DNA from 3 places in the Oceanobacillus sp. FSL K6-0251 genome. Region 3 is predicted to be linked to each of the others. Evidence: predicted binding sites of a transcription regulator. Region 3 holds the regulator's gene; each other region holds the start of a gene.

Region 1 (10,235 bases), 2.2 Mb from region 3:
GATTTCACCTGTTGCTTCCTTCAACGGTTTTCCCTGCTCTATTGTCATGATTCTGGCCAGCTCTGCTTCATGCTCTTCCACAAGTGCATACCATTTATTCAACAAAGCACTTCTTTCATAGACAGATTGCTTCGACCAGTCCTGAAAAGCTTGATATGCCTTATCAACGGCTTCCACTGCTTCTTTCTTGCCTCCTTTTAAGACTGTATCGACTACTTCGCCTGTTGCTGGATTTGTTACTTCAATAACTTCATTATTTTTCGTCATTAAAACACCTTCCAACTTTCATGATATGTTTAACTCTACCCCGATTATACATTTTAAAGTCATTCATTTCACATAATTCATGCTGAAAATGTCTTAAAGTTGTCACGAAAAAAACTCCTGAACAGGTTTTATTTTGTCCAGGAGTTTTTTCTTATTATTTAACTGCATAGCTGCGGATATGATCTTTCACACCGGCTAAACAGATTTTTGCCGGATCTTCATTCACATTTAACTTTTTTTCACTTCCGTCTGTTGGAAGTGCTTCTTCAAATACTTTTTCATATGCTGCCACAGAAATGCATTCTCTGTTGTCAAACATTGCTTGATGCGACGCTGTCTGCAAGTGCTTTTTAAAGCCGTTCTGAAGCTTGCCGGACAAGAATTCGCCAACCGCTCCGGATCCATAGCTGTACAAGCCGATGGTATCTCCTTCTTTTAAGTCATCCTGATTTTCTAATAATGAAATCAGACTGAGATAAAGAGAGCCTGTATAGATATTTCCTACATTACGATTGTATTTTGTACTGATTTGATAATTGTTTTTCAACCGTTCCTGTACTGCTTCAGGCGCGTCTTCAATCACTGTACGAAGTGCTTTCCAGCCCATTTTGGTATATGGTAAATGAAAAGCGATAGCTGCAAAATCCTCCAGGCTTCTTCCTGTTTGTTCTTGATAATCTTTCCATACTTTTTGGAAGAAAGCTATATACTGTTCGTTGGAGTATTTTCCATCTACAAAAGCCGTAGAAGAATATACCGGTCTCCAGAAGTCCATAATATCCTCTGTGTAATACGTGCTTTCACTTTCCAGCTCCAGCAATCTTGGCTCAGCACTTACCAAAATAGCAACTGCACCGGCGCCTTGTGTTGATTCGCCAGGTGTATTCAAACCGTAGCGGGCAATATCAGATGCCAAAATAAGTACTTTCTTATCCGGATGCAGTGCAATATGCCCCTTTGCCATTTGTATTCCTGCTGTTGCGCCATAGCAGGCCTGCTTCATTTCTACAGAACGAGCTTTGGGATTCAGACCTAATAATTGATGTACATACACAGCTGCTGACTTGGAATGGTCCACGCCAGATTCTGTTCCAAAAATGACTAAATCAATTGCATCTTTATCTTCCCTGTCCAATATTTGTTCTGCTGCATTAGCAGCCAAAGAAACAGGGTCCTGTGTGATTGGCGGGACAGCCATTTCGTCTTGTCCCAGACCAATTGTAAATTTCCCCGGGTCGATTCCCCGCGCTTCTGCTAAATCATTCATATCTACATACAGATGTGGTGCATAAAACCCCAGCTTATCAATTCCAATCTTCACGATGATTCCTACCTTTCTCCCTGCTGTTCATTCAGGCTCTTTAAAAGCCCTATACTAAAATATTTTTAGAGGTACTATAAAAATTATTGTCGAAAAATATAATAATTAAATGATAATACAGGGGTTGTTTAAATAGCAAATAATATAGTTATTTTTAGCTAATCCATTATAGAAGTCACACAGATAGATACCTTGACAACTTCTTATTTCACGACGATTTCCGTTTTACTGCAGCCCTCTTTTGTTTTATGAACCTCAATTGCTGCCGGAAAGACATCCTTCAGCTCCTGAACATGCGAAATGATGCCAATCATTCTTCCGGATTGCTGCAGCTGAATCAGTGCGTCAATTGCCTTCCGCAGAGACTCTTCATCCAGCGACCCAAATCCTTCATCGATAAACATCGTTTGGATCACGATATTCCCCTGAAAGCTTTGGATAACATCGCTCATTCCCAGAGCAAGGCATAAAGAGGCATGGAATTTCTCTCCTCCAGATAATGTTTTTACATCCCTGGTCTGCCCTGTGTACTGATCATAGACGTCTAATCCTAAGCCGCTCTGTTTTCCACGTGCTTCCTGGCGATCACTTCTTGTCAGATAAAATTGACCATTCGATAGGTCATTTAAGCGAAAATTAGCAGCCTCGATAATTTGATCTAAATATTCCATCTGCAGATACCGTTCAAAAGATACCTTTTTAGGATTTTGTCCACGCAGCGTATCATATAAATCTGTAACGAGCATTCTTTTCTGTTCTATATCCGCCGATTGGTGATGGAACTCCTGCAGCTGATCCACGTAGAATGTCATATCCTTTTTCTCCTGCTGCAGCCGCTGTAATTTTTCAAGACTGGCTGTTGTTTTCTGCTTCCATTTTTCTAACACAGCTTCAATTTCGTATACATCCTGCTTCGACTGACCTTCCAGCTTCTGCTGAAGCTCGGAAATTTGCTTTTCTAATTGATAGCCCTTTTTTTCATATTCAGAGAGCCTCTGTTTAACGGATTGATACGTTGCTTCCTCCCATTTTGCTTCTTGATACCCTTTTTCAGTAAAATCTGCCTGCTCCAATTTCTCTTGAAAGGTCTTCTTCAGATTATCTGCTTTCTGCTTCATTTTCGCCTGGTTTTCTCTAAGGTGGTGCACATCAGCCGTCCACTTTGTGAATGCTTCATGGACTTTCTGATAATTCTCCTGCACCTCTACCCAGCGTTGTTCAAGCTGCTGTTTTTTTGTTTTTAAATGGGTTATTTCAGCTTCTAATTGGGAAAGAACGCGCAGGTTTTCCGGTATTTGAATCAATTGCTGCTGATAGACAGCCTCTTTACTGTGATAATCCGATTGCAGCCGGCTGGCCTGATTGGTCTTTTCATTCCATTCCACTTCTCTTTGCTTTTGTTCCTGACGCTCCCGTGCTAATTCTTTTTTACAATCTGATAAACGGATTTTAGATTGCTTGAGGCGATCCTCTTCCGCTTTTTTCTTTTTTCCTCTTTCAACGATGTCCTGATAGCTCTGTTCCGGGTCAGTAAATACGAATTCATGCTGTGCGAGTTCCTCTTCCAATCCTTTTCTTTCTGATTGATACGCTTTCAGGTTGGCTGTTTGCTCCCGCCAGTCTGTTTCCTTCTTCTCCATCAGCTTTTTCGCTTGTTCCAGCTCTTCCTTACTGACTTCCGCTTCCTTCGTTGCTGCTGGTGACGGATGTTCTAAGCTTCCGCAGACGGGACAGGCTTCTCCATCATGCAGGTGAACAGCCAATACATGCGCCTGATTAGCAAACCAAGCCTGCTCAAGCCGATTGTAAGCCTCTTTTTCCTGCAGATAAACATCCTCTGTACGTTTAACCTCTGTCTCACTTTTTTGCACCTGTGCCGTTTTTTCTTTATATTTTTTCATCAGCATTGCTTGTTCACGCAGTATTCTTAACGCTTCTTTTACGGTGTCCAGCTTGTCTGCCTCTTTATCTAGTACCTGTTCTTCCTGCTCTAAACGATCTATTTGTTTACTTTTTGTTTCACGTAGCGCTTTTAATTTTTCCAGCTGTTCATTCCCTTGCTTTAATTGTGCCGCAAGCTTTTGAATCTCCTGCTTTTTCCCTTCTAATTCTTTAACAACAGGAAGAAATTGTTCTAAGCGGTTTACTTCAATCGAAAGCTTCTCGCGCTTTCCTGCATTTTCCTGTTCTTTTTTAAAATCAGCTTCTGCCTGCTGCTTTTGCTTTTCCATGGTGTCCTTCTGCGCTTCCAGCTGCTGCAGGTGTTTGTTTCCTTCTTCGAGTTCTTTCCAAGCTTCATCCTTTTGCTGCTCATAAGGAATAATCAGCTTCGCCTGTTCAGCAGCAGACAAACCTTTCTTTAAAGCTTCCATTTCCTGCGCTTGTTCTTTCCATATGGCAAGATTCTTTTGATAGGTTTCTAATTCCAAAAAACGCTCATTGATCTGTTTGACTTGGAACAAATGGTTTTGCGTGAGCTCTTGCTGCTTTGTTGCTTCTTTATAATGAGCATCTTCTTCTGTATACACTGCTTCATTTTTCTTAAGCTCTGTTTCTAAAGCTTCTATAATTTGATTCGTATTGACATGCTCTCTATCTGCCAACTCACGGATTTCGGCGTCATCTGGAAGGTCTAAGGAAAATATTTGCGTCCGCAGCTGCTCCATACGGTTGAGAATACGCTGATTTTCTTTTTCTAATTTTGCTTTCTTCTCCCGGAGCAGTTCATTCATATATTTATAATGCGCGGTTCGGAACAAACGTCTCAGGATTTCTTCTTTATTTTCTGTATCAGAAGTTAACAGTTTTCGAAACTCCCCTTGTGGAAGCATTACAATCTGCTTAAATTGATCTGGAGTCAAACCAATAATATCTTCTATTTTTTGGTCAATTTCGCTTACCATTTGTCTGTCTACGCACGGCGATTCTCCATCTGGCCGCACTTCGTAAAATTCGCATTTATCTCCTGTTTTACTCTTATTTCCTTTTTTCACATGACCCAGCTGCCGGAAAATACGATACGTTTTATCTTGTATTTGAAAAATAAGCTCCGCAGAAGTATGTACGTTTTCATCTGCAAAATCACTGCGAAGCATACGCTGGTCTTCCCGGTCAGATCCGCTTGCTTTTCCATATAATGCAAAGGCTATCCCATCAAATAACGTCGTCTTTCCTGCCCCGGTTTTTCCGGAAATGACAAATAATGTGTTCCCTTGCAGTTTAGAAAAATCGATTACTTCTTTTTCCTTATAGGGCCCAAAAGCATGTAATGTTAATTGTAAAGGCTGCATTCTCTTTTCACCTGCTTCTTATTTAGATGCTTTCCGTTCGTTATCTGCATCCTGAATTTCTTGAAATAACTCCTTCATTATCTCGTTCATTTCTTCGGAAGCTTCCTTTTCCGTTACTTCCTGATAAAAGGCATCAAATAATTCCATTTCACTTAAGCTCGTCTTGGGGGCCTGATTTTCTTTTTGTTGCGTGACTCCTGACGTAGTTCTTACTCTCTCCACATGCATGGCATTCGGAAAAATAGAACGTACCTTTTCCATCGGCGATAAAACAGGAAGCTCGTCAAGCAGCTGGACAAATACATAATCTTCGCTTCGAGGCTCCCTATAAATATCCTCCATTTTCATTTTGATAGAACGTATTTCACGTTTGGGGATAAGCCTTTTTTTCTCAACCTGGACGTTTCCTTCTTCACCCAGTTCAACTACTAAATACCCTTTTTGATGATGTTCTTCCGATAAGGAATACTTTAGGATGGAGCCGGAGTAGCGAATTTTTTCATCCAGCACATGATGTGCCTGATGGAGGTGCCCTAACGCTGTGTAATGAAAATCTGTAAATAAATGTGCATCGACATGCTCTGCTCCGCCAATAGACAGCGGGCGTTCTGAATCACTCGTATTTTCTTCCGTCTCGCCAAAAGGAGTTACAAAAGCATGTCCAACATAAACATGGCGTGCTGCCTCGTCCATGTTTTCCTTTATCTGCTTAACAAGAAAAGCATTGGCATCCTGATGATTACGAATATCTTTTTCTTGAAATAAGGCTTTGACCACACTTGGATCTGCATACGGAATAAGATGAAAATGCACCTCCCCAAATTCATCTGAAAGAACAACAGGCTGTATGCTTTCCGAAAGCTGGCCAATGATATGATAACCTTTTTCCTTCATTAAGCGGCTGCCAAAATGAAGTCTGCCCGGACTGTCATGGTTACCGGCAATCGCTATGACGGGAATTCCTAATTGATTAACAATCCGGTCTAATGTTTTATCTAATAAATCAACTGCTTCTACAGGAGGTACCGCACGATCATATAAATCTCCTGCAATAATAACAGCGTGCGGACTTTCTTTTTCCACCGCTTCAACAAACTGATCCAGGATGCAGGCCTGGTCTTCAGTCATATAAACGCCTTGAACCAGCTTACCCAGATGCCAATCTGCTGTATGAATCAATTTCATTTAAAAACCTCCTTCTATCCGGAAATTCATCAAAGACGAAAAAACGGACAAATCAAGCTTTGAAAGGTACTCATTCCCCTTTCATTACTATTCTCTTATAGTAAGCCTTCTTTTTCTAGCAAATAACTGTATGGAATATCAAAAAATATATATCGTTCCTGAGACAGCGGATAAGCGTACGTTCGTATCAGCTCGGAACGCTCGATATCTGTGTATAAATCCGATAAAATTCCTTTTTTCTCAATATTCATCCGCATTATATTCTCGAAAAAGTATGGACGCCAGCTCCAGTTTTTATGCATCCCTTCCTCAATCAAGGTCCAGCTCCCCTGCATATCTTTTTCCACGTTCGCCGAGATTTGCAGGCCGACGCTGTTGCAAACATAGATACGAAATACAAAATCTTCACAGCCCTCAGCAAGCTTCAGCAGCCAGCTGTCGTCGTTTGTTTGTTTTGTCTGGGAAAGAAGACGGTCAATTATTGCATAAACGGAATCTAATAATTCAAACTGTGCCTTCGCTTTCTTTTGTTCATAGGTTACAAATTCTCTAAAATACTCCGTTAATTTATTTTTACATGCATCTTCCTCAATAAAATCCTGCTGCGGATAAGTCAGATAGCTGCCCTGATAATATTCACCGCCGCTTTGCCATGCAAAATTCAATTGTTTATAAGAACGGATGCCTTTAAATAACAAAGAAGCACCTATTTTTCTCGATAACATCGACACGCCAAAATAAACATCCTTATACAGATGCGGGAGCAGATCATCCTTTAAAAACGATGTATCTACTTTAATAAAGGAAGGATGCAAGACGGCTAGTTGATTCAGACTGCCATTTGGGTCGGCTAATTCAATGCTGATTTTTACTCCCAGTGTCTTTAAGTATTTAATGATATGACCTAGCTGATCTGTATTAATTGGCAGACAGGTATCCTTGATTTCGAGAATGATTTCATTCAGATTTAATCCTTTTTCTTGATACTCATGCAATAAATCAATAAATACTTCTCCATTATCACGTACCAATAATTCTGCATCATAGTATAAAGTAAGGTGCCCTGTAAAATGTTCTTGTAATTTTTTCTCAATTGCTTTTTGATGGATATACTGGTTTACCTCCAGCCGGAATTCATCTGGAATGGAGGTATCATCGAAGAGCCAATCTAAACGCTGCTCTTTATTATTTTCATCTAAGTAGTAAGCAATTACTTCATAACCGCTTACCAGCTGCTTATCTGCCCGGACAATCGGTTTATAATAAGGAAGTAATTGTTCTAAATCTATCAATATATCTAATGGATCCATGCTGACTCCCCCTTCGTTTCATTATAGCATATTCCACTTTACACTTATTTGATTTACATTTTCCTCTTATAATATCAAAAAATAACTCATAATCTTATTCAGAAGCCCTTCTTAAATTTATTTTCAGATATATACCGGCATAAATCAGTTTATCGCAGTATAACTCCGGAACTGGGGTTGCGGTTACTCCCCCATCGAGGAACCTTTGTGCGTCGAAAACCCCTCACTAAAGGAAGTTTCAATTTAATGTTAAAAGCCCTATTACTACCATTTATTAATATTGTCAAGCCTTTTTCGACATTTACCGACAAAATTCAAAAAGATGTAGAAGTTTTCATGAACATTTTGTGAAGTGTTTTTCAATCTCTTGTAATTTCCTTACATCAGTATTAATATTATCTCTGCTATAAACCAATACTAAGTTAATTGTGTGTTCATTTTGTGAACAACCTTTTAATCATAGTAATCCATCTTATTAAACATCAAAGGAAGGGGTATCAACATGAAGTTAAAGTGGACCTACTTAGCCTTATTAACAGGCATTGCTGCTTTTCTGGCAGGCTGTGAACCATTACTTGTACTTGATCCAAAAGGTCCTCAAGCAGATACAACTGCAACTGTGATTTGGATATCGATTTTTACAATGTCATTCATTGTAATTGTTGTCTTAGTAATGCTGGCAGTTATTTTATTTAAATATAGAGCGTCAAAACAAGATCCTGACTACGAGCCGCCTCATATTGAGGGTAATAAATATGTAGAAGGAATTATTGTCGCTGTTCCAATTTTAATTGTTGCCTTTTTATCCGTGGTTTCTACCATTTCGACACATCAAGTGGAGAGCCCTCCAGAAGGCTATGCTGAAGACGAGCCGCTCGTTATCTATGCATCCTCTTCTAACTGGAAATGGCATTTCAGTTATCCGGAACAGGACATTGAAACAGTGAATTATGTTTTCATCCCAACAAATCAAAACGTTGAATTCCGTTTATATTCTCATGGAACGATTTCAAGTTTCTGGATTCCTCAATTGGCAGGACAGAAATATGCGATGGCAGATATGACAAACTATCTGAACGTTGTTGCAGATGAGCCTGGGGAATATATGGGAAGAAACTCTAACTTTAACGGAGAAGGTTTTGCAGAAAATGAATTTGCTGTTACAGCAATGCCTCCAAGTGAATTCGATTCCTGGGTAGAAGATATTCATAATACTGCGGATCCGCTGACCGAAGAAGAATTTGAAGAATTATTAGAGCCTGGACATTTAGGACAAATGACTTTCACTGGTACACATCAGGAATTTAAACCTGCACCTGAGGGAGAGAACAGTCCGCATAATCATGGACCATCTGATTCAGATGAAGATGGCGGACACCATCATCATTAATCAGCTTTACAACAGCACTCAAATTTGAGGCGCCTGAAAATTTCTGAGCTCTAGAAAGGAGTTTCGACATAATGGATTTTTTAGATAGATTTTCTATTCCGCCCCATGATGATCCAATGCTTTATGCATCCATCGTTGCGATTGGACTTGTAAGTATTGCGATTGTTTTTGGTGTTACCTATTTCAAAAAATGGGGATATCTTTGGAATAATTGGTTAACAACGGTTGATCACAAACGAATTGGTATTATGTATATCATTTCAGCATTGCTTATGCTTTTCAGAGGTGGAGCAGATGCTGTGATGATGCGTCTGCAGACAGCTGTTCCAGATAACAGCTTCTTAGACGCACAGCACTATAACGAGGTTTTCACGACACACGGTGTTGTTATGATTTTCTTCATGGCAATGGCATTTATTATCGGTATGATGAACTTCGTTGTCCCACTGCAAATTGGGGCAAGAGACGTTGCCTTTCCGCGCTTGAACGCGCTCAGCTTCTGGTTATATTTTGCCGGAGCAATGCTGTTTAACGTTTCCTTTGTTGTCGGAGGTTCACCGGATGCCGGATGGACAAACTATTATCCGCTGGCAGGAACAGAATTCAGTGAACATGTTGGGGTAAACTACTATAACTGGGCACTGCAAATTTCCGGTATCGGAACATTGATGACAGGGATTAACTTTATTGCTACGATCATGAAAATGCGTGCGCCTGGCATGAAATTGATGAAAATGCCGATGTTTACCTGGTCTGCATTAATCACAAACCTTATTATTGTGTTTGCATTCCCTGTACTGACCATTGCTTTATTAATGGGAACGTTAGACCGTCAATTCTTTACCAACTTCTTTACAACTGGAGACGGCGGTATGGATATGATGTGGGCGAACTTGTTCTGGGTCTGGGGACATCCTGAGGTATATATTCTGGTACTTCCTGCATTCGGGATTTACTCTCAAATTATCGCTACGTTCTCACAGCGTAATTTATATGGCTATAAATCAATGGTTGCGTCCATGGTTATTATTTCCTTGCTATCCTTTATGGTATGGGTCCATCACTTCTTTACGATGGGACAAGGAGCTGTTGCCAACAGTATCTTCTCGATTACAACCATGGCAATCGCCGTACCGACGGGAATTAAGATATTCAACTGGCTTCTGACGATGTGGCGAGGTAAAATACGATTTACGACCCCAATGATGTATTCCGTGGCATTTATTCCGCTGTTTACAATTGGCGGAGTAACTGGTGTCATGCTTGCAATGGCAAGTGCAGACTATCAATATCACAACACGATGTTCTTAGTAGCTCACTTCCATAACGTAATCATCCCTGGTGTGGTATTTGCGATGATTGCAGGCCTCATTTATTACTGGCCAAAAATGTTCGGTTTCATGCTGAATGAGCGTATTGGCAAATGGGCATTCTGGAATATTGTTATTGGCTTCTGTTTATCCTTCTTCCCG
Region 2 (10,235 bases), 300 kb from region 3:
TATCGCTTGTTTTACCTCTTCCTTGTTAACAAACAGCTCGGGTTTTCGCCCGCCGCTAAAGCTTGCTTTTGGATATGAGCCTGACTCTGTGGTTACCGGTCTGCCTTCTTTTTTCCACTTTGGAAAGCCGCCATCAAGCACCGCGACATTTTCCAAGCCCTCATAGCGCAGCTGCCAAGCCAAGCGGGATGCCCAATCTGAAGCCACAACAGGACTATCTACTTGCGCACCTTGGTCATAAACGACCACATACGTGTCTTCATCGCCGACTCCTAATTCAGTGATTTTTTTAATAAACTCCTTTCTTGGCGGAAGGGTAAAAGCATACTCCGCATCCGTATCGGATAAATCTTCTAATAAATCAGCAAAAACAGCACCTGGAATATGCCCTTTTTCATACGCCTCTTTCCCTGACCAAATATCATAATAACCGCTTGCCGGCAATTTTAAAAAAGTCGTTGCATCTACTAATCTCAGTTTTGAATCATCCAATCTTTCCGCAAGCCAGTCTGTTGTTACAATGAATGGAACATGACTCATTATATGCACTCCTTCACTTTAATTATATAATTCTTATAAACTTACTTATATTTAAACGTATAATAACATGGGAGGATGGTTTTTGCAAAATAACAGATTCAAAATTTATGATGCCATTCCTTTTCCAATTCATCTCCTTTTAGTCGTTTGGACGAAGCATTATACGAAGGCAGCTTATACATACAACCCCTTTTTACTTTATTGATTTAAATTTGTCACACTTTCTATTCATCATGTTCATTATTTCACAAATACTTCACGAAATACCTCTATATTCTATGATATACTTATTGTGAAGATAATCACAAGACAACACTTAGGAGGTTTTATGATGAGATTCAAGCTTATATTTATGTCCTTTTTGTCCCTATTGTTAGTGGGATTTTTGGCCGCATGCGGTGCTGACGAAGAGGGGCAGACAGACGAAAATGCAACAAACGATACGAAGGAAACAGAAGAAGATGTCGTCACAACCGCATCCCTTGTTGATCAGCCCGACGCCTTTGTCAACGCAGTCAGCGAGGATGGAACTTGGATTATCGCTACACTGGATGATATCGCCATAGATGAGGATGTCGTGGTTGCCGGCGAATTCTATGATAAAGACGACGAATCCAGTGATATTTATCGTAAAATTGCTCCATATACACAAGATGAAGACCATAACATTACAGACTCATTTACGATTACTGTTCCCAGCATGACCGTACAGAGTGAAAACTTGAATTTTCAAGGCGGTACTCTGGAAGGTGACGTAATTGTCGAAGCAAACGGCTTTATGCTGGATGAAACAGCAACCATTGACGGAAATTTACAATTTGCAAATGAAGAAGCAGAAAGCTCCGCAACCATTGATGGAGAAGTAACAGGCGAAATCGAATAAAAATAGCAAGGCTCTAACAGGATGCGTCCTGTTCCCCCTCCCCGATTCAAATTAAATAAACAGATACCTCGCTAAAAAAGCGGCCAAGTCAAAGCTTGTCCGCTTTTTTAAATAGTAGAAAAATCGGCCGTTCTTATTGCGTTTTTTCTTTATTCCATCATACTGTCTCCTCCCTGTTCAAAAATCAGAGAAGAGACGTTTTCGTGTAACCTTCTTTTCTAAAAATGACACCAATCCATCTATCAATGAAAGTGATGCCCCTCTGTCCGTAATACGATCAGGATAACCGACAGCAGCACCATGGCAAAAAGAGTGAACGTATCTCCCTTCCGCCAATGCAAGCGTCGAAAGGAGGATCTTGGTTGATTGGACTGGTAGCCTCTTACCTCCATCGCATTCGCCATATCCTCTGCCCTGACCAGGGAGCTGACGAACAATGGAACAAACATCGGAACGATTTTCTTCATCTGCTGAAGCAGTGACCCTTCGCCAAATACAATCCCTCTGGCACGCTGTGCATCCAGCACTTTCTGCGTTTCGTCCAGTATAATGGGAATAAAACGAAGCGCTATCGACAGCATGAGTGATATTTCGTCGACCGGCAGTTTGAGCCGTTTCAAAGGTTGAAGCAGATAATTAATCGCATCTGTCAAATCAATTGGCTTCGTGGTTAAAGTAATGACTGTCGATACAAAAATAATCATGGCAAAGCGGCTAAAAATGTATACCCCATTGATTAAACCAAAGGATGAAATGGTAATTGGTCCCCAATCGATATATATTTCGCCCCCTGCCGTAAACATTACCTGTAACAGCACGGTAAATAAAATCAGCCATATCAGCGGCCGGACACCGCGAATATAGATGCGGAGGGAGACTCTGGAAATCTTCATCATCGTAAAGGTAAAAAGCCACAGCACCAGATAGGTGAGCCAATTGTTGGCAATAAATAAGATAAAAATAAAAGAAATCCCTGCGATTAGTTTAGCTCTGGGATCAATACGATGAAGCAGTGAATCGCCAGGGAAATAACGTCCTAAGATTAATTTGTTCATGCTAATCCCGCCTCTATTAAAGCATCTGCCAGCTGATCCAGCGTCAGACAAACCTGTGGCAAGGTAACGCCCGCTTCCTGCTCCAGCTTTACCTGCAGCTTTCTGGCCTGCGGCAATTCCAGTCCCCATTGATGAACCGCAGATACATCGGCAAATAAATGCTCATGCTCCCCCTGAAAAACTATTCTGCCTTCCTCCATCACGATAACTTCGTCTGCATAATAAGCTGCATCATCCATATCATGGGTAACCAGCAACGTTGTTAACCCGCGCTCTTTATGCCAGGCATGGATCAGGTCCATCACTTCTTTCTTCCCTTTTGGATCCAGCCCGGCACCAGGTTCATCTAAAACAAGAATATCTGGACGCATGGCCAATATTCCCGCCATCGCCACATACCGTTTTTGACCGCCGGACAAAGAGAATGGTGACTTCGACAAAATAGATGCATCTAAACCGACACGCCCAATAACCTCTAGAGCAATATGCTTCGCCTCTGCTTCAGGCACTCCAAAATTCATCGGTCCGAACATAATATCTTTTTCCACCGTTTCTGCAAACAGCTGGGATTCTGGGAATTGAAAAACCATCCCCACTTTTCGCCGTGCTTCTTTTACGGATTGCTTCGCATTTTCCAGCGTAATTGTTAGTTCGCCGACAGCTACCTCCCCTTTTTTCGGAAGGAGCAATCCATTCATCAGCTTCAATAAGCTTGATTTTCCGGAACCGGTCTGGCCGACTACAGCTGTAAAGGAGCCTGACTTTATCGTTGTACTAATTGACTTTAATATCTCCGGGCTGCGAATCGGACCTGCTTGATAATCTGCGGTTACTTCCTGTAAATTTATCTGCATAGCCATCGCATCATTTCCTGCTCTGTCATATATTGGTCAGGTACGGCACTGCCCCGTTCTTTTAATTTTCTTCTCAATGCTTCTATAAAAGGAACATCCAGCCAATCCTCTCTTTGAAAAATCTGGGCAGGTCTGTCTATTTCCTTCACTCTGCCTTTCTTTAAAACCAGCATTCTATCCGCGGCTTCCGCTTCATTCATATCATGGGTTATCGAAATAATGGTCAGCTGCTGCTGTTTTCGCAAATCATGTAAAAAACGCATGAATTCCTGTCTGCTTTTAGGGTCAAGCATCACCATGGCCTCGTCTAATACAATAATGGCAGGCTGTAACGCTAAAAGTCCGGCAATAGCGACGCGCTGCTTCTGTCCTCCAGATAAACGGGAAGGGTCATGATCTGCATAGCGGCTCATTCCAACCATTTCCAACGCACGATTTACCCGCTGCTTCATTTCATGATAAGGCATGTTCTGATTTTCCAAGGCGAATGCCACGTCGTCTTTTACGGTTGTTCCAATAAATTGGTTTTCCGGGTTTTGAAATACTAATCCGATATGACTGCGAAGCTCCCACTTGGATTCCTCTGTCAGCTCGATTCCATTAATATAAATGCTTCCTGAGGAGGGCGCGCGCAGACCAACCAGCAAACTGGCTAAGGTTGATTTTCCCGAACCATTATGCCCGACAACAGCCAGCCACTCTCCTTGTTCTGCGGTAAAGGAAAGGTCTGCTATCGTTTCCTCCTGCTTTTGCAGATTATAATGAAAAAAGACATTTTCTACGTTGACACAAGGCGTTGACATTTCTCCACCCCTCTCTCTAAGATTACAAAATGACGGATACAAGCAAGGTAATCGCCATCGTTCCATTTACGAGCATCATATTTTTCAAAGATAACGGAAAAGTTTCCAGCTTACTCTGCTTTTGTCTAAACCGTCTGATGCTTTTCGTGATTGGAATCAGCACCAGGCATACAAGCAAGGCATAGACAGGCAGCACCTGAAGCAGCACAGCAGTTACAATCGCTGCAAATGTGAGTACATAAAGCAGATGGAATAATAACAAAGCATGCTTTCTGCCGATATAATAAGGCAGGGTAAAACGCTTATTGGCAATATCCTCTTCCAGATCACAGATATTATTTGCCAGCATGATATTCGCAATGGTCAGTATACAGGGGAGCGAGACCAGGAAAATCTCCAGCAGCAGCAGGACATCCATTTCAAAGGTAATCATGCGTCCGGTCCAGCCTAAATGGGCTATTCCCTGATTAGCGGCATTGACATAGATAGCTAGAAACGTAATGCCAAATCCCATCGTCACACCGGAAAACACCTCTCCAAGCGGCATACGGGACAGCGGAATCGGTCCAAATGTATAAAAGATACCAATCGCAAAACAAAGCATGCCAATAACCAGCACAAATAAATCCGTACGAAATACCAGCCAAATCCCTAATAGTGAAGCTATCGCCAGCATGGTAATAATCGTGGCCACCACTCTCTTTTCAGGGATATTTTCCTGTCCGATAATATTGGATTGTCTGCGATAGTCATCACTTAATGCCTTCTTATAATCCATGTAATTATTGATAGCCGTTGTAGTTAAATCAAACAGCAGCATGGCACTAAAGAAAATAGCTGTGTTTAGCGGTTCAAACATATCATAACGATAGATAACAAATAATAGTCCAATTAAAAACGGAAATAAACTAGCTAACTTTGTGCGAATTTCTACCAGCTTTAAAAACGTAGGCAGTGTCATCATAGCCCGCTCCCCTCACCTATTCTATTAACGTAAATTCCTCATCTGTCAGTTCAAAATTGCCGGCTAATCCATCGGTGATATAAACATTTTTGTCCTTTGTCACAAAGATGGCTTCTGCATCCTGCATCTGTTGAATAAAGTCCAATCCTTCCTCTAACCCTTTTGAATATAGCAGTGTCGAAAGTGCATCCCCGTCAATTGAATGCTCACTGATAACCGAAACACTGGCAAGCTCTCCTTCAAACGGATAGCCAGTCTGCGGATTTAATAAATGATGATAGATTTCACCCCCCACTTCTAAAAAACGTTCATAAATACCAGAAGTAACGATAGACTGATTCGAAGCAGTCAATCTGCCAACAGTTTCTCCCATTGGCAAGAATGGATTTTGAACACCAACAACCCAGGGATCACCTGATGTCTGGTTCCCCATAACATATATATTGCCTCCTAAATCAACCACAGCAGTGGTGACCCCTTCCTCCTCTAACAGTTCTATGACTTCATCAGCAATATAACCCTTCGCAATTGCTCCCAGGTCTAACCGCATACTGGATTCTGTCAGCATCACGCTTTGCTCTGCTTCATCGAGTTCTATTTTTTCATAATCAATCAACGGCAGTATGTCATCAATTTCCTCCTGCAACGGTTTTCTTGCATCATCCATCCCGATATTCCAAAGGCTGGTTAATGGACCGACAGCAATATCAAAGGAGCCCTCTGCCAATTCACTGTAATCCTTTCCTTGCTTAATCACCTGCCATACATCCTCTGACACCTCGACAGGGTCTTTTCCGGCCTGTTCATTGATTTCAGCCACTTCCGACCCAGCTTCATTGGCAGTCATTTGCTGTTCCAATACTTCAATTCGGTCAAACACCTTATCTAACGCCGACTCTTTATCCTTGTCATACACCTTTATCGTGATAACTGTTCCCAGTAAAAATTCTGTCTCACTATATGGATTGCTAATTAATGATGATGCATCGCTTGATGAATCGGCATTTTTAGAACAGCCTGCAATAATCAGCATCAGCAGCATCAGTGAGATACCAATTTGTTTCTTCATTTTCATACCTCCCTCGCCCTTGTGAATGTTAATAAACACCATAATAATTACTTTCATGTGATTTAATTCACAAATATTTACATAATTTTAATTGTGAATAATTTCACAAATATTACATGTTTATTGTATAATTTATTTCGTATTATGTCTATAAAAAACACAAACAAATCTATTATTACCAGGGATTTTGTCATGAAAATGACACACCTGATTATTTGATATTTTATTTTTAATTTGTGAACTATTTATCAAATCTATAGACTTTTTTTATGAATATGTTAGAATGGAATTGTTCAACAGTTCACAAAGTTAACATTATCTATTTTGATTACAAAGGAGTGAATACAATGGCGGAGAAAAATATTGTTATTATTGGCGCCGGCTACGCAGGGGTGCATGCAGCTAAGAAGCTGGCCAAAAAATACAAACGTGATGATTCTGTTTCTATTACTCTGATAGATCGACATTCCTATCACACCATGATGACAGAATTACATGAAGTAGCTGCACACCGGGTAGAACCATCTGCTATTCTATTTGATTTACGAAAATTATTTAACCGCACCAAAGTGAAACTCGTCACAGACAATGTTACCAACGTCGATCATGATACGAAGACCGTCACCACGGAACACGGTGAATTCGCTTATGACTACCTTATTCTCGGGATGGGCGGCGAAGCAAACGACTTTGGTACACCAGGTGTAAAAGAGAACGGCTTTACCCTCTGGTCCTGGGAAGATGCGATTCGCATCCGGCATCATTTAGAGGATGTCGTCAAACGGGCAGCATTAGAACATGACCCGGAAAAACGCCGTGCCATGCTCACCTTTACAGTTTGCGGTTCCGGCTTTACCGGTATTGAAATGATTGGAGAGCTTATCGAGTGGAAATACCGTTTAGCAAAGGAAAATAAACTGGACGAAGAAGAAATTCAGCTGTATGTAGTCGAAGCGGCCTCCTCTATTTTAAATATGCTGGACCGAAAAAGTGCAGATAAAGCAGAAAAGTATTTAAATAAAAAAGGCGTGACATTGCTTAAAAATTCACCAATCGTGGAGGTGAAAGAAGACGCCGTCGTATTTAAATCAGGTGAAACCCTTTCCACACACACATTGATTTGGACAGCCGGGGTCAAGGCAAATTCGGATACAGAAGATTACGGTATGCCGACTGCCAGAGCAGGACGTCTGAAAGTAAATGAATATATGGAAGCAGAAAACTTGGAGAACGTCTATGTTATCGGCGACTTAGCCTATTTTGAAGAAGAGGAAGGCAAGCCGACGCCGCAAATTGTCGAAGCGGCCGAACAGACAGGTGTGACAGCAGCTAAATCCATTATTGCGGAAATCGATAATGGCCAAAAAGAAGCATTTGAAGGGAAATACCATGGCACGATGGTTTCCATCGGAGCCAGATATGGTGTGGCGAATTTAATGGGGCTGCGTTTAAGCGGCTGGCTGGCTAATCTGATGAAGCACTTGGTTAACCTGTATTATTTCTTCGGGATACGAAGCGGCTATTATATGTTTCATTATATTATGCATGAATTTTTCCAAACCAAGGATAAGCGCAACATTTTCAGAGATACAATTACCAGATATGGAAATGTTTTGTGGAGCTTGCCATTGCGATTATTTGTCGGCGGTTTTTGGCTCGATGAAGCAGCCTCTAAAATTTGGGGAGAATCTGTTTGGGGTGAAGTCACCTCAGGCTCTGCAGGTATTTCTCGATTATTTCAGGGACTCGGAGAAGATTCCTGGCTGACCGGGAACAGCGTGAACATGCCATTTGAATGGCTGCAAACAACCACCAGCAGTGCAAGTGAAGCGGTAGATGGCGGTGCAGAATGGGCCACTCCTATTTTAAGTGATATGCCAGGTATTTTTGAATGGTTTATGCAGATTATGCTGCCGACACCGGAAGTAGCTATCTTTATGCAGAAGGTTATGGCTTTCATTGAGTTATTCATCGGCCTTGCTATTGTATTCGGCCTTTTCACTTGGCTTGCCAGTGCTGCAAGTGCCGGATTCCTGATGATGTTTACTTTATCCGCAATGCTCGGCTGGGATCAAATCTGGGCACTCCCTGCTTCTATCGCCTTAATGAATGGTTCCGGACGTTCCATTGGTTTAGATTACTGGGCTGTTCCATGGCTGCAAAGAACACTGAGAAGATTCTGGTATGGAAAAGAGCAGGCTATCTATAAAGATCGTGAATAAAAACATCGGGCAGCCCGGCTTTTGCCGGGGAGATGAGTCAATATTTACTGAATGAGCTATAAGGGGGGATGGGCATGAAGGATTTCTATCATATGCTGAAACCTTGGGATGTTATTCTTGTTATCCTGTTGGTTCTTCTATCTTTTCTCCCTATTGGCATCTTTGTTTTACAGCAGTCACAATATGCTGAAGAAGATTCAGTAAACGTTGCGGTGATTACAGTAGATAATGAAATTGTAGAAGAAATCCAGCTGACAGGGAATACCGAAACCAGAGAAATTGAGATTGAGGTATCCGATCATGACAATAACATTATTGAAGTAGACAATGAACGCATTCATATCAAAAGTGCTACCTGCTCTGACCAAATCTGTGTGCGAACTGGCTATATTTCCAGGCCGGGACAGACGATTGTCTGCCTGCCTCATAAGCTTGTAGTCGAGATTCAATCAGACAGCGGGGAAACAGAAGATATGATTATCAGCTCTTAAATCAATTTTGAGCAGCTTATATACACGTTCGGAAATAGATTGGGAGGGTCTGGCGATGACAAATAACCAGCGTCTTGTATACATTGCATTATTAGCTGCGCAGGCAGTCATTATCAGTTTAGTAGAAAGAGCCGTCCCCTCCCCTTTTGCCATCGCTCCAGGTGCAAAAATCGGTTTAGCGAATATTATTACGTGCATGGCGTTATACACGCTCTCTACAAAAGATGCGTCTAAGGTTGTGATGATACGGATTATCCTTGCTACCCTCTTGGGAGGTACACTCTCCTCTTTTATGTATAGTGCGGCCGGCGCCATATTAAGCTTTATCGGCATGTGTGGAGTAAAAAAGCTCGGACCATCCCGAATCAGCTTGATTGGAGTCAGCGTAGCCGGCGCTATTCTGCATAATATTGGACAATTAACGATTGCCAGCTGGATTGCCCAAACATGGACGGTACTTCTCTACCTCCCAGTTTTATCTTTATTCGGGATTTTATCAGGCATTGCCATGGGTCTGGCAGCTAATTATTTATTAAATCACGTAGAAAAACTGGACTATTACCGGGACCTGCAAGAAATGAAATATACGCAACCCAATCAAGTATCATAGCTTTGGCTACAGAAAAATCCTTATGCTCGTTAAATGGAGGTTATCATGATGGCGATTCCAGCTATTCCTGTTCATCCAATGTGGGAACCTTATCCCCGTTTACAATCTGATTTACAATCCGTTTTACAGGTGATTGAATCTCACCTGCAAATCCACGATAAACAAATCGAAGCTACAATTAAGGATTTGGTCTATTCAGGAGGAAAATTATTGCGTCCTGCCTATACGCTTCTATGTTCCCAGATTGGGGACGTAACACATCAGGAAAAAGAAAGGTCGATAGCCGTTGCCGCAGCACTGGAAACCTTGCATATGGCCACTCTGATCCATGATGATGTCATTGATGAAGCAGACTTCCGTCACGGAAATCCAACCATCCATACCCAGCAGGGCAATCAATTTGCCATCTATTCCGGTGATTATTTATTTTGTGTCTGTTTTACTATTTTATCTAAGTACGCGCGCACATTAGCACATCTTGAGTTTAATGCGCGCAGTATGGAAAAGATTCTCACAGGGGAACTGGATCAGCTCCATGCGCGCTACCAAAAGGGAACCAGCATCAAAGATTATTTAACGCGTATTTCCGGAAAAACCGCGCAGCTCTTTGCTGTCAGCTGCTATTCAGGAGCAGTGACCAGTCAAGCAACACGAAGGCAGACCATGCTCGCCTGGAATATGGGGCACTATATTGGCATGGCCTTTCAGATTATCGATGACATACTAGACTTTAAAGGTGATTTC
Region 3 (10,235 bases):
TATCGGCTTTGATGACTATTTCTTTGGAGATGGTGTCACTGTGATTGAATGGGCAAGCTTTATTGAAGATTTTCTTCCAAGGGAACGGCTGGATATCAAACTGCATTATACAGAAGATGCGGATCAGCGTGAAATAACACTTACTCCTTTCGGGGAGCATTTTGAACAAGTTGTCAAAGCATTAAGTTAGGAGTTTTTTTATGAAAATACTTGCGATGGATACTTCCAATCAGGTTTTAAGTGTGGCATTATTAGAAGATAAACAATTAATCGGTGAAATCACTACGAATATTGCTAAGAACCATTCCGTACGTTTAATGCCGGCGGTGGAAAAGCTGATGCAGGATGTACATATCACTCCATCTGAATTAGACCGTATTGTCGTTGCGAAAGGCCCCGGTTCCTTTACAGGTGTTCGAATTGGTCTGGCTACAGCCAAAACAATGGCCTGGGCGTTAAACATACCGGTTATCGGTGTATCGAGCTTGGAAGCATTCGCTTACCAGGGGATTTTATTTGATGGAATCATTTGTCCGTTTTTTGATGCCAGACGCGGTTTAGTTTATACAGGGGCGTATCGATGGAAAAATGGAGAGCTTGAAACGGTAATGGAAGAAGAAAATATTTTAATGACAGAATGGCTGGCAAAACTGAAAGAAACGGGAGAAAACGTTTTGTTCTTAAGCCAGGATATCGAGGCATTTAAAGAAGTTATTAAAGAGCATTTACAGGATAAGGCTGTGATTGCTGATTCATCATTCCAGCTCCCGAGAGCAGCCCACTTGGCTTTGCTGGGAAGAGAAAGAGAAGCTGATTCTGTGCATGCGCTCGTTCCGAACTATCTTCGTTTGGCAGAGGCAGAAGCAAATTGGCAAAAACAGCAGAAGGAACAAGCAGATTCATGAGTGAGCTTGTTATTCGTCAGATGAATCTGGAGGATGTTCCGGGAGTAATGGAAGTGGAAGAAGCTGCTTTTACAGGACCGTGGGATGCAGAGATTTTTCATAAAGAGCTATGTGAAAATGATCATGCTTATTATTTTGTAGCCTGCCTAAGGGACAGAATTGTCGGCTATATTGGTTCATGGGTTGTATTTGAAGATGGGCAGATTACAAATTTTGCTGTTCATCCCGATATGCGCGGGCGCAAAATCGGGGAAAAGCTGTTTGGATATGTTACGACATTTATGACCGGTAACGGGGTGGAGCGTCTCTCCTTGGAGGTTCGTGTTTCAAATACCGTTGCACAATCTCTATACAAAAAATTCGGGCTTGTACCTGGCGGGATTAGAAAGCATTATTACACGGATAATTTTGAAGATGCTATTGTAATGTGGGTGAATTTAAAATGAAAAAAGATACAATGATATTAGGTATAGAAACAAGCTGTGATGAGACGGCTGCATCGATTGTAAAAAACGGACGTGAAATACTTTCAAATGTGGTTGCCTCACAAATTGAAAGCCATAAGCGATTCGGCGGTGTGGTTCCTGAAATAGCTTCCAGACATCATGTCGAACAAATGACGATGGTTTTAGAGGAAGCAGTGAATCAGGCGGACGTAACCTGGGAGGATATCGATGCAATTGCAGTCACAGAAGGCCCGGGCTTAGTAGGCGCCCTTCTTGTCGGGGTCAATGCTGCGAAAGCTCTTGCCTTTGCAAAAAATAAACCGCTTATTGGTGTTCATCATATTGCCGGGCATATTTATGCAAACCGTTTAGAAAATGAATTTGCTTTTCCGTTATTGGCCCTGATTGTTTCTGGAGGGCATACAGAGCTGGTTATTATGAAAGATCATTATGATTATGAATTAATTGGTGAAACAAGAGATGATGCGGCTGGAGAAGCCTATGATAAAGTAGCAAGAATGCTGAAGCTTCCTTACCCGGGAGGGCCGCAAATTGACCGTTTAAGTGCAGAAGGGAAGGATACGATTGATTTCCCGCGTGCGTGGCTGGAAGAAGGAAGCTATGACTTTAGCTTCAGCGGCTTAAAGTCAGCAGTTATCAATACGCTCCATAACGCTGAACAGCGCAGGGAAACCCTGAATCCCGCAGATGTTGCTGCGAGCTTTCAACAAAGTGTAATTGACGTATTGACTGAAAAAACATACCGGGCAGCACAGGAGTATAAGATGAAACAGGTCATTGTTGCGGGCGGTGTTGCAGCGAATAAAGGCTTGCGGCAAAGCTTGAAAAATCGTTTTAATCATACAGATACGGAATTGTACATTCCACCGATTCAATTATGTACAGATAACGCCGCTATGATTGCGGCGGCCGGAACGATTTTGTATGAAAAAGAAAAATTTAAAGCACTTGATTTAAACGCAAATCCTTCTTTAATGTTAGAATAGAAATAGTAAATAATGAAAGCTTGTGATTTGCAAGAATGCAGATTGATTTTTATGTAACATAATGGATTATGTTGAATTTATCATTAATGATAACAGCTTATCTTGTGAGGTTGGCTCATGAAAATCAAGGGTAGCGACAGGAGAAATTTGGTGGGAATCCGATGAATAAAAAACAAAATTATTATTTTCAAACCGATTTAATCTTATTATTGATTGCTTTCGCAATAATAAGCTTTCTGGCCGTGTACAATGCACAGCAGCTGGAACAATATAGTACAAACTTTCTGATACGGCAAATGCTCTTTTACGCAATTGGAGTCGGTATGATTGCTGCTATTCAGTTTTTAGACTTAGAGCAGTTATATAAAACAAGCCTCTACATTTATATAGGCGGGGTTGTGCTGCTGGCGCTTATCCCTATCAGTCCAGACTTTATTGCGAGAGAAATAAACGGTGCGAAAAGCTGGTATACCTTTATACCAGGATTGACGCTGCAGCCGGCAGAGTTCGTTAAGATATCAACTATATTATTTTTATCGGCAGTCATCAGCAGACATAAAGAAAAATTTGAAGTAAGTACGTTAAAGACTGATATACAGCTTCTTGGTAAGCTATTACTGTATACAGCTATTCCGGTATTTTTAATTATGCTGCAGCCGGATTTCGGTACGGCCATGGTATATTTATTTATTGCCGGCATGCTGATTATTTTATCCGGGATTAATTGGAGAATCATCTTTTCTCTAATTATTGTAGGAGTTGCTGTTATAGCCAGTGCTTTATTCGTTATCATTGAATTTCCGGAATTTGCGGAAGAGACAATTGGAGTAGCGCCCTATCAAATTGATCGTGTAATGACATGGTTTGACCCGTCACAGCAGTCACCAGATGCTAATTATCACTTTGAACGCTCACATATGGCGCTCGGGTCAGGGCAATTATTTGGTAAGGGAATAGGAAGCGTGGAAGTAAATTATCCGGAAGCCCAGACTGATTTTATCTTCTCTGTTATTGGAGAAAGTTTTGGTTTTGTCGGCAGCGCTTTTGTTGTTCTGCTTTATTTTATGCTTTTATATAAACTGGTAACGCTCGGCTTAAATATTTATAAGCACTCGCCATTTGGCGCTTATTTCTGTTTTGGGTTTTTGAGCATGATGCTTGTTCACGTCTTTCAAAACATTGGCATGACAGTAGGAATCATGCCAGTTACCGGGATTCCTTTGCTTCTGATAAGCTACGGAGGAAGTTCGGTGATGTCGACCATGCTGGGTATGGCGGTCGTTTATCGCGTTGCTGTGGAAGAAACGATACAGAATGACTATTTATTTAAATAAAAGGATGGCATCAGGAACAAAATTTGAACATGTAATTAAAATAGAAAGAAGTGCTTGGAATACCATATCCAAGCACTTCTTTCTATTTTATATAAAATCAGCCGGTAAATTGCTGTCCCATCAAATCCTCATCATATACTGTAACAACCACAGATTCAATAGGATTGTCCTTTGCAGAATGTACAGTAAATAATAAATGCTTATAGTGTATCGTGTTTGGATTGTCAGGCTGCTGTTTCATTAATTCCGATAAAAAGCTGTCCAACGTCTGATGCGGTGTATCGATTGGAAAAGTGATTCCAAGTGTTCCCTCTAATATAAACAGGCTGACCGACCCGTTAATCAGATAACGATTACCGGAAAGCGGCAGAATGTCCTTTGACTCTGTTGCCATTGACTTCTGTTCTCCTAACAAGTCTTTCGCTATGTCTCTGATAATATCTTCCAAAGTAATTAACCCAAATGTTCCTCCAAATTCATCGAGAACAATGGCGATGCTGTAATCTCTTTCCCTCATATCCTTAAAAACTTCATCCATTTCTTGATTCATTCTGATGTATACAGCAGGGCGAATAATATGATGAAGAGTAAAGAAAGCAGGAGATCCACCTGATTTCATACTTCGAAAGAAATCTTTTACATGTAATATCCCAGCGATTTCGTCAATATCTTCATCATAAACTGGTATTCTTGTAAATTCGGTTTCTTGCACAGCAGCAAATACTTCTTCCATGGTTGCATCTATTTGCAGAACGGTTAAATCCGTACGATGCGTTGCAATTTCACCTACATCCTTGCCGCTGAATTCGATAATATTTTGAGCTTCCTGATGATTATCTGACCATGTTGCTTCCTCACTCATTTTATTCGTAAAGGTATGGGGAATCAGCCGAGATAATCCTTGTGCAATAAACTGAGAATGATGATTTGCCAGCCATTTAGGCAAAAGATGTCCTAAGCTGACCCACAAGCCAAATAAAAGCAGACTGGAGCCAAAAAGAATCATAAACTCATTTAGATTTTGTGAAAAAGGTAAAACCGAGTGAAAGAAAGCCTGACCAAGCGGAAGAGTGACAGCCGCAGTAAGCCATACACTGCTGAAAAGGCCGATAAATATCACGGCAAAACGAAGGAAACGAAGAAAGGAATGGGAACGTACTTCTGCTGCGGTTGATTGAGACAGCATTGTTTCTTTGATAGCATAGTACATCAAACTGGCAAGAATGAAAACTAAAAAAGTAACGATGGGTATCGCCACGGGATAACAACCTCCGTTTATCGAATTGAATAGTTTACTATGTTGATTTAAGTAAAAAAACAGGCATTGGTTCTGCCTGTTTTCAGTATACAACAATCTGAAAATTATATCAATTGCTTAATTCTCTTCTAATTCTGCCCATTCCTCCATGAACTGATCCAACTCTTCTTTTAAAGCCGATAATTTATTGGTTAGTTCCATTGTCTTTTTATGGTCATCAAAGACGTCTGGCTTGGTCATCTCCAGTTCAATGGCTGCAATGGTTTCTTCCTGCTGTTCAATGCTTGTTTCCAGCTCTTCAATACGGCGCTTGCGTTTGCGTTCCTCCCGCTGACGCTGTTTTTCTTCCTGAAAGCTGCGTTTTTTTGCTGAAGCTGCCGGTTCTTCTGTTACCTTCTGCTGATTTTGCAGCTGTAACAGCCTTCGTTCCTCTTCCTCTGCTTTTTTCTCTAAATAATAATCATAGTCACCAAGATATATTTTTACACTGCTTGCCTGCATTTCTGCAACTTGATCGGCAATCCGGTTAATAAAATAACGGTCATGAGAAACAAAAAGAATAGTTCCTGGAAAATCAATTAAAGCACTTTCTAATACTTCTTTGCTGTCGATATCCAAATGGTTGGTCGGCTCATCAAGGATAAGCAAATTTGCTTTTTGCATTTTTAATTTTGCCAGAGCAAGCCTTGATTTCTCACCGCCGCTTAAGGCGGACACAGGTTTTAAGACATCCTCGCCAGAGAATAGAAAATTCCCGAGGATTGTACGAATGTCTTTCTCATTAATCAATGGATAATCATCCCACAGCTCCTGCAGAACAGTTTTATTTGAGTGAAGGTTTGCCTGCTCCTGATCGTAGTAGCCGATTTGAACATTGGTCCCGAGCTGGATCTCACCTTGATTTGCCAGATACTTGCCGACAATATTTTTTAATAAGGTGGTTTTGCCGACACCGTTTGGGCCTACCAATGCGATACGGTCGCCCCGGTTAGCATGCAGCGTGATGTTTTTGAAAATCGGCTGATCCGTATCAGGATATTGAAAGGTTAAATCTTTTATTTTTAATACATCATTTCCGCTCTGCCGGTTCACTTGGAAGGAAATTGATGCGGAGGATTCATCACCGGCTGGGTGATCAAGACGATCTATTTTTTCAAGCTTTTTCCGTCTGCTCTGGGCACGTTTCGTCGTAGAAGCGCGTGCTAAGTTACGCTGAATAAAATCTTCCATCCGTTTAATTTCTGTCTGCTGTTTTTCAAATTCTTTTTTCTCCTGCTCATAATCAAGCGCTTTTTGAGCTAAGTAGTTACTGTATGTTCCGTGGAACTTTTTAGAATGATGTCTGGAAATTTCATAAACAATTGATACAGTTTTGTCTAAAAAGTAGCGGTCATGGGAAACAATAATGATAGCACCTGGATAGCTTACTAAATAGCCTTCGAGCCATGTAAGTGTGTCAATATCTAAGTGGTTCGTCGGTTCATCGAGAATAAGCAGCTGCGGTTTTTGCAGTAGAAGCTTACCGAGGGCAAGTCTTGTTTTCTGTCCGCCGCTTAAATCGGTAATTAATGTATCGTAATCATAATCACCAAAGGACAACCCGGTGAGCACAGATTTTATTTCCGCTTGATACGTATATCCGCCATTTGATTGATATTCATTTTGAAGCGTATCATATCTTTCGAGCAGCTGTTGATAATCAGATGCTTCCATATTGGAGGCGTCTGCCATCTGTGCTTCCAGTTCACGTAATTTTTTCTCCATGGCAAGCAGAGGCGAAAATACATCCAGCATCTCTTGCCAGATGGTTTTTCCGGACTCTAACGTCATATGCTGTGAGAGATAGCCGAATGTCAGGTCTTTCGGCTGGAAGATCTCACCGCCGTCATAAGGCATTTCTCCTGCCATGATTTTGAGAAGTGTTGACTTTCCGGCTCCATTGCGGCCGACTATTGCAATCCGTTCATTATCTTTTATTTCCATTTTTATATTAGCTAGAATCTCTTCTGCTCCAAAGGATTTAGAGATTCCATTTAGTTGCATTAAAATCATCGTTGCCATCCTTTCTGACTCGTAAAAAAAGCTGTTCAAAAAGCACATGAAAATAAGGTGACGAGCATGTTATTGCTTATCCTGTCTTCTTGAACCATCCTGTAAAAGGAAAGTAATACCTTCTATCAGTGTAACGTATCCAAATAGAAGCTACAATAAAATTATAATAAAGTTCGCTATGTTGGCTGTATTTCTGTTAAAATTATATAATAGAGTGTGTACTATTGAATAAATGCGTTATTTACAACATAATGAAAGCGAACGTGTAAAATTATGGCAGTATCCATGTACAAAAAATGAAATAATTTAACATGTAAGTTTTCCTATACATTAGTAATTGAAGAGAGGCCGTTTCAAATGGAACAAAATAAAATCCCGCAGGCAACAGCAAAGCGTTTGCCTTTATATTACCGATTTTTAAATAATTTATATCAGCAAGGGAAGATGCGTGTATCTTCCAAAGAGTTAAGTGAGGCTGTTAAAGTAGATTCTGCAACGATCCGCAGAGACTTTTCCTATTTTGGTGCACTTGGGAAAAAAGGATACGGATATAATGTGGAGTATCTATTAGGGTTCTTTAAAAGTACACTGGACCAGCATGAGATAACGAATGTTGCTTTAATTGGTGTTGGAAACCTGGGAACTGCATTTTTGCATTATAACTTTTTAAAGAACAATAATATTCGTATCACGATGGCGTTTGATACGGATGATTCCAAGGTAGGCACGGAAGTTGGCGGTGTTCCCGTGTATCATGTGAATGAATTAGAGGATAAAATAAGCGGAATTGAAGTTGCTATTTTAACAATACCTGCAGAAGAAGCAGATGCCGCTGCGAACCGCCTTGTGGAGCTCGGTATTAAAGGTATTCTTAATTTCACGCCGGCACGTATTACCGTTCCAAACTATATTCGTGTCCATCACATTGATTTAACAGTAGAATTGCAATCACTTGTATACTTTTTGAAGCATTATTCCTTAGAAGAGGAGTAGGATATGCACAGAAGCTCCATAATGTTTTCTTAACCAATCTTCTGCTTTCTAATTGCAAAAAACTAGCTCTTTACAGAACTTCTAAATTTAAGAAGCTTCCTGCCTAAGAGCTAGTTTTTTATTTTTTATTCTTTACTTTAAAATAGAATCGCAGCATCCGGAAGCCGGCATAGAAGGTTAAAGCTGCAAATCCGGCGAATATAAGGGGAACTGTATCCCAGACGGATTCTCCCTTGCTGAGAACCCCGACATAAATAAATAAAACACCGAATAAAACATAAAGAATGGCTTTTATTAAATAAGGCTGATGCATGTTAACCTCCAAAGAATATGAGTTGTAATTGGTCAAGTCGTTTTTGAATTTCTTCTGGATCTAAGGAAAGCTGAGCCAGCACGACAAGGGTGTTCATCCCGGCATGTACGATGATAGGTACAAGAATTCGTTTTGTTTGTACATAAAGGAATGCAAAAACAAAGCCCATCGCAGCATATACTAGTATATGCAGAAAATCTGTATGAATCACGGCAAAAATAAGAGAAGAAATTAAAGCCGCAAAGAAAAAGTTCATTTTTTTATACAGCGAACCAAATATAATTTTCCGGAAAATGATTTCTTCTAAAATAGGCGCTAAAATTGCCGGAAGAACAATAAAAATTGGCACAGCCCGTGCCATGTTCATAATGCCTTGGGTATTCTCTGAACCGGGATCGATTCCAAATAGCTCCATTTCAATGGTGGCAGCCAGCCCTTGTGAAAGAAGGGCCATAATAATTCCCAGAACAGACCAGACAATAATACCGCCGATCCCGACAGCATCTGGATGAGCCCGGACCTGCATATCAGGCTTTAAGAGCCAGAGAACAATAACAAGGCCAAGAGTGAAACTAAAGACAGACCAATAAATACTGGCAAGCGCAAGGTTTACACCAAATATGGATGTAATCAGCGGGGCCATAAGTAAAACAGAAAATTGCATAATGATATATGTGAGAATGACATATGTATATCTTCGAGTCATAAAAACGCTCCTTCAACTATTATCGCCATAGGATATATTCTAACACAACTGTTACTGAAAATTATAATCAAAAGTACATCAAATCATGCATGAAACATTGAAAAAGAAAATAAACAAGGGTTAAAATAAGAAAGCAGAAAGTGAAAAGTAGAAGTTATCTTCAAAAAGTAAACGAATACAAGTTTTTCTAACACGATGGAACAGTATAAAAAAACTGAGGATTCACTGAAAAGCAATCGAATCTAAGTTTTTCTAACACGATGGAGCAGTATAAGAAAAACGAAGGATTCGCTGAAGAACAAGCGAATACAAGTTTTTCTAAAAATTCATCATCATCGTGCTTGCATTTTTTCCAAGAATTAATTATTATAATAATTGGAGTTAGCACTCAAGTGTATAGAGTGCTAATAAAAAATAAAATGATTTGGGATTAAGGAGGCAATTCTACATGATTAAACCATTAGGAGATCGTGTTGTTATCAAACTTGTTGAACAAGAAGAAACAACAGCAAGCGGAATCGTACTTCCAGACTCTGCAAAGGAAAAACCGCAAGAAGGTGAAGTAGTTGCAGTAGGATCTGGACGTGTGGAAGATGGGAAAAAAGTGGCACTGGAAGTTTCTGAAGGAGACCGCATTATTTTCTCTAAATTTGCTGGTACCGAAGTGAAATATGAAGGTACAGAATACTTAATTCTTCGTGAGAATGATATTTTAGCGATTGTAGGCTAATCAAAAATATACGATGAATCTTTAATGAAACCGTGAATCAATTTGAAGGAGGAAGATTAACATGGCTAAAGACATTAAATTTAGTGAAGACGCACGACGCGCAATGCTGCGTGGTGTGGACACCTTAGCAGATGCAGTAAAAGTAACCTTAGGACCAAAAGGCCGCAACGTGGTTTTAGATAAAAAATTCGGTTCTCCATTAATTACAAATGATGGCGTAACCATTGCAAAAGAAATCGAATTAGAAGATGCATTTGAAAACATGGGTGCGCAGCTTGTATCCGAAGTAGCATCTAAAACAAATGACGTTGCAGGTGACGGTACAACTACAGCAACTGTACTTGCTCAAGCAATGATTCGTGAAGGACTTAAAAACGTAACTTCCGGTGCAAATCCAGTTGGAATCCGCCGCGGTATCGAAAAAGCAGTTGAGCTGGCAGTGCAAGAATTAAAAGGCATTTCTCAGCCAATCGAAAGCAAAGAAGCAATTT

The links. The regulator Rex, encoded in region 3, represses fermentation and respiration genes when NADH is low (regulators of the CRP and FNR family bind a similar motif). The targets are predictions, from matches to a motif close to TTGTGAAATATTTCACAA.
Region 1: a site for Rex is predicted at 7,719-7,736, ahead of qoxA (cytochrome aa3 quinol oxidase subunit II). Genes of this name have one in related genera too.
Region 2: a site for Rex is predicted at 6,260-6,277, ahead of MKY45_RS07615 (FAD:protein FMN transferase). Genes of this name have one in related genera too.

Annotation. Positions count from the first base shown of each region.
Region 1 is NZ_JBBORS010000001.1:3,328,855-3,339,089, forward strand. Features, by position in the region: gene MKY45_RS16615 (NAD-dependent succinate-semialdehyde dehydrogenase) at 1-267, opposite strand, end outside; gene MKY45_RS16620 (hydroxymethylglutaryl-CoA synthase) at 422-1,588, opposite strand; gene MKY45_RS16625 (AAA family ATPase) at 1,792-4,878, opposite strand; gene MKY45_RS16630 (exonuclease SbcCD subunit D) at 4,897-6,063, opposite strand; gene MKY45_RS16635 (EAL domain-containing protein) at 6,159-7,373, opposite strand; gene qoxA (cytochrome aa3 quinol oxidase subunit II) at 7,876-8,763, shown strand; gene qoxB (cytochrome aa3 quinol oxidase subunit I) at 8,835-10,235, shown strand, end outside.
Region 2 is NZ_JBBORS010000001.1:1,476,964-1,487,198, reverse strand. Features, by position in the region: gene MKY45_RS07645 (sulfurtransferase) at 1-540, opposite strand, end outside; gene MKY45_RS07640 (hypothetical protein) at 869-1,423, shown strand; gene MKY45_RS07635 (energy-coupling factor transporter transmembrane component T family protein) at 1,666-2,478, opposite strand; gene MKY45_RS07630 (energy-coupling factor transporter ATPase) at 2,475-3,332, opposite strand; gene MKY45_RS07625 (energy-coupling factor transporter ATPase) at 3,323-4,135, opposite strand; gene menA (1,4-dihydroxy-2-naphthoate polyprenyltransferase) at 4,158-5,096, opposite strand; gene MKY45_RS07615 (FAD:protein FMN transferase) at 5,116-6,168, opposite strand; gene MKY45_RS07610 (FAD-dependent oxidoreductase) at 6,516-8,390, shown strand; gene MKY45_RS07605 (NusG domain II-containing protein) at 8,465-8,881, shown strand; gene MKY45_RS07600 (Gx transporter family protein) at 8,937-9,491, shown strand; gene MKY45_RS07595 (polyprenyl synthetase family protein) at 9,555-10,235, shown strand, end outside.
Region 3 is NZ_JBBORS010000001.1:1,177,032-1,187,266, forward strand. Features, by position in the region: gene tsaE (tRNA (adenosine(37)-N6)-threonylcarbamoyltransferase complex ATPase subunit type 1 TsaE) at 1-190, shown strand, start outside; gene tsaB (tRNA (adenosine(37)-N6)-threonylcarbamoyltransferase complex dimerization subunit type 1 TsaB) at 201-905, shown strand; gene rimI (ribosomal protein S18-alanine N-acetyltransferase) at 869-1,351, shown strand; gene tsaD (tRNA (adenosine(37)-N6)-threonylcarbamoyltransferase complex transferase subunit TsaD) at 1,348-2,358, shown strand; gene MKY45_RS05970 (FtsW/RodA/SpoVE family cell cycle protein) at 2,520-3,692, shown strand; gene MKY45_RS05975 (CBS domain-containing protein) at 3,790-4,950, opposite strand; gene MKY45_RS05980 (ABC-F family ATP-binding cassette domain-containing protein) at 5,068-7,002, opposite strand; gene MKY45_RS05985 (redox-sensing transcriptional repressor Rex) at 7,360-7,995, shown strand; gene MKY45_RS05990 (DUF4305 domain-containing protein) at 8,114-8,308, opposite strand; gene MKY45_RS05995 (CPBP family intramembrane glutamic endopeptidase) at 8,310-9,014, opposite strand; gene groES (co-chaperone GroES) at 9,463-9,744, shown strand; gene groL (chaperonin GroEL) at 9,806-10,235, shown strand, end outside.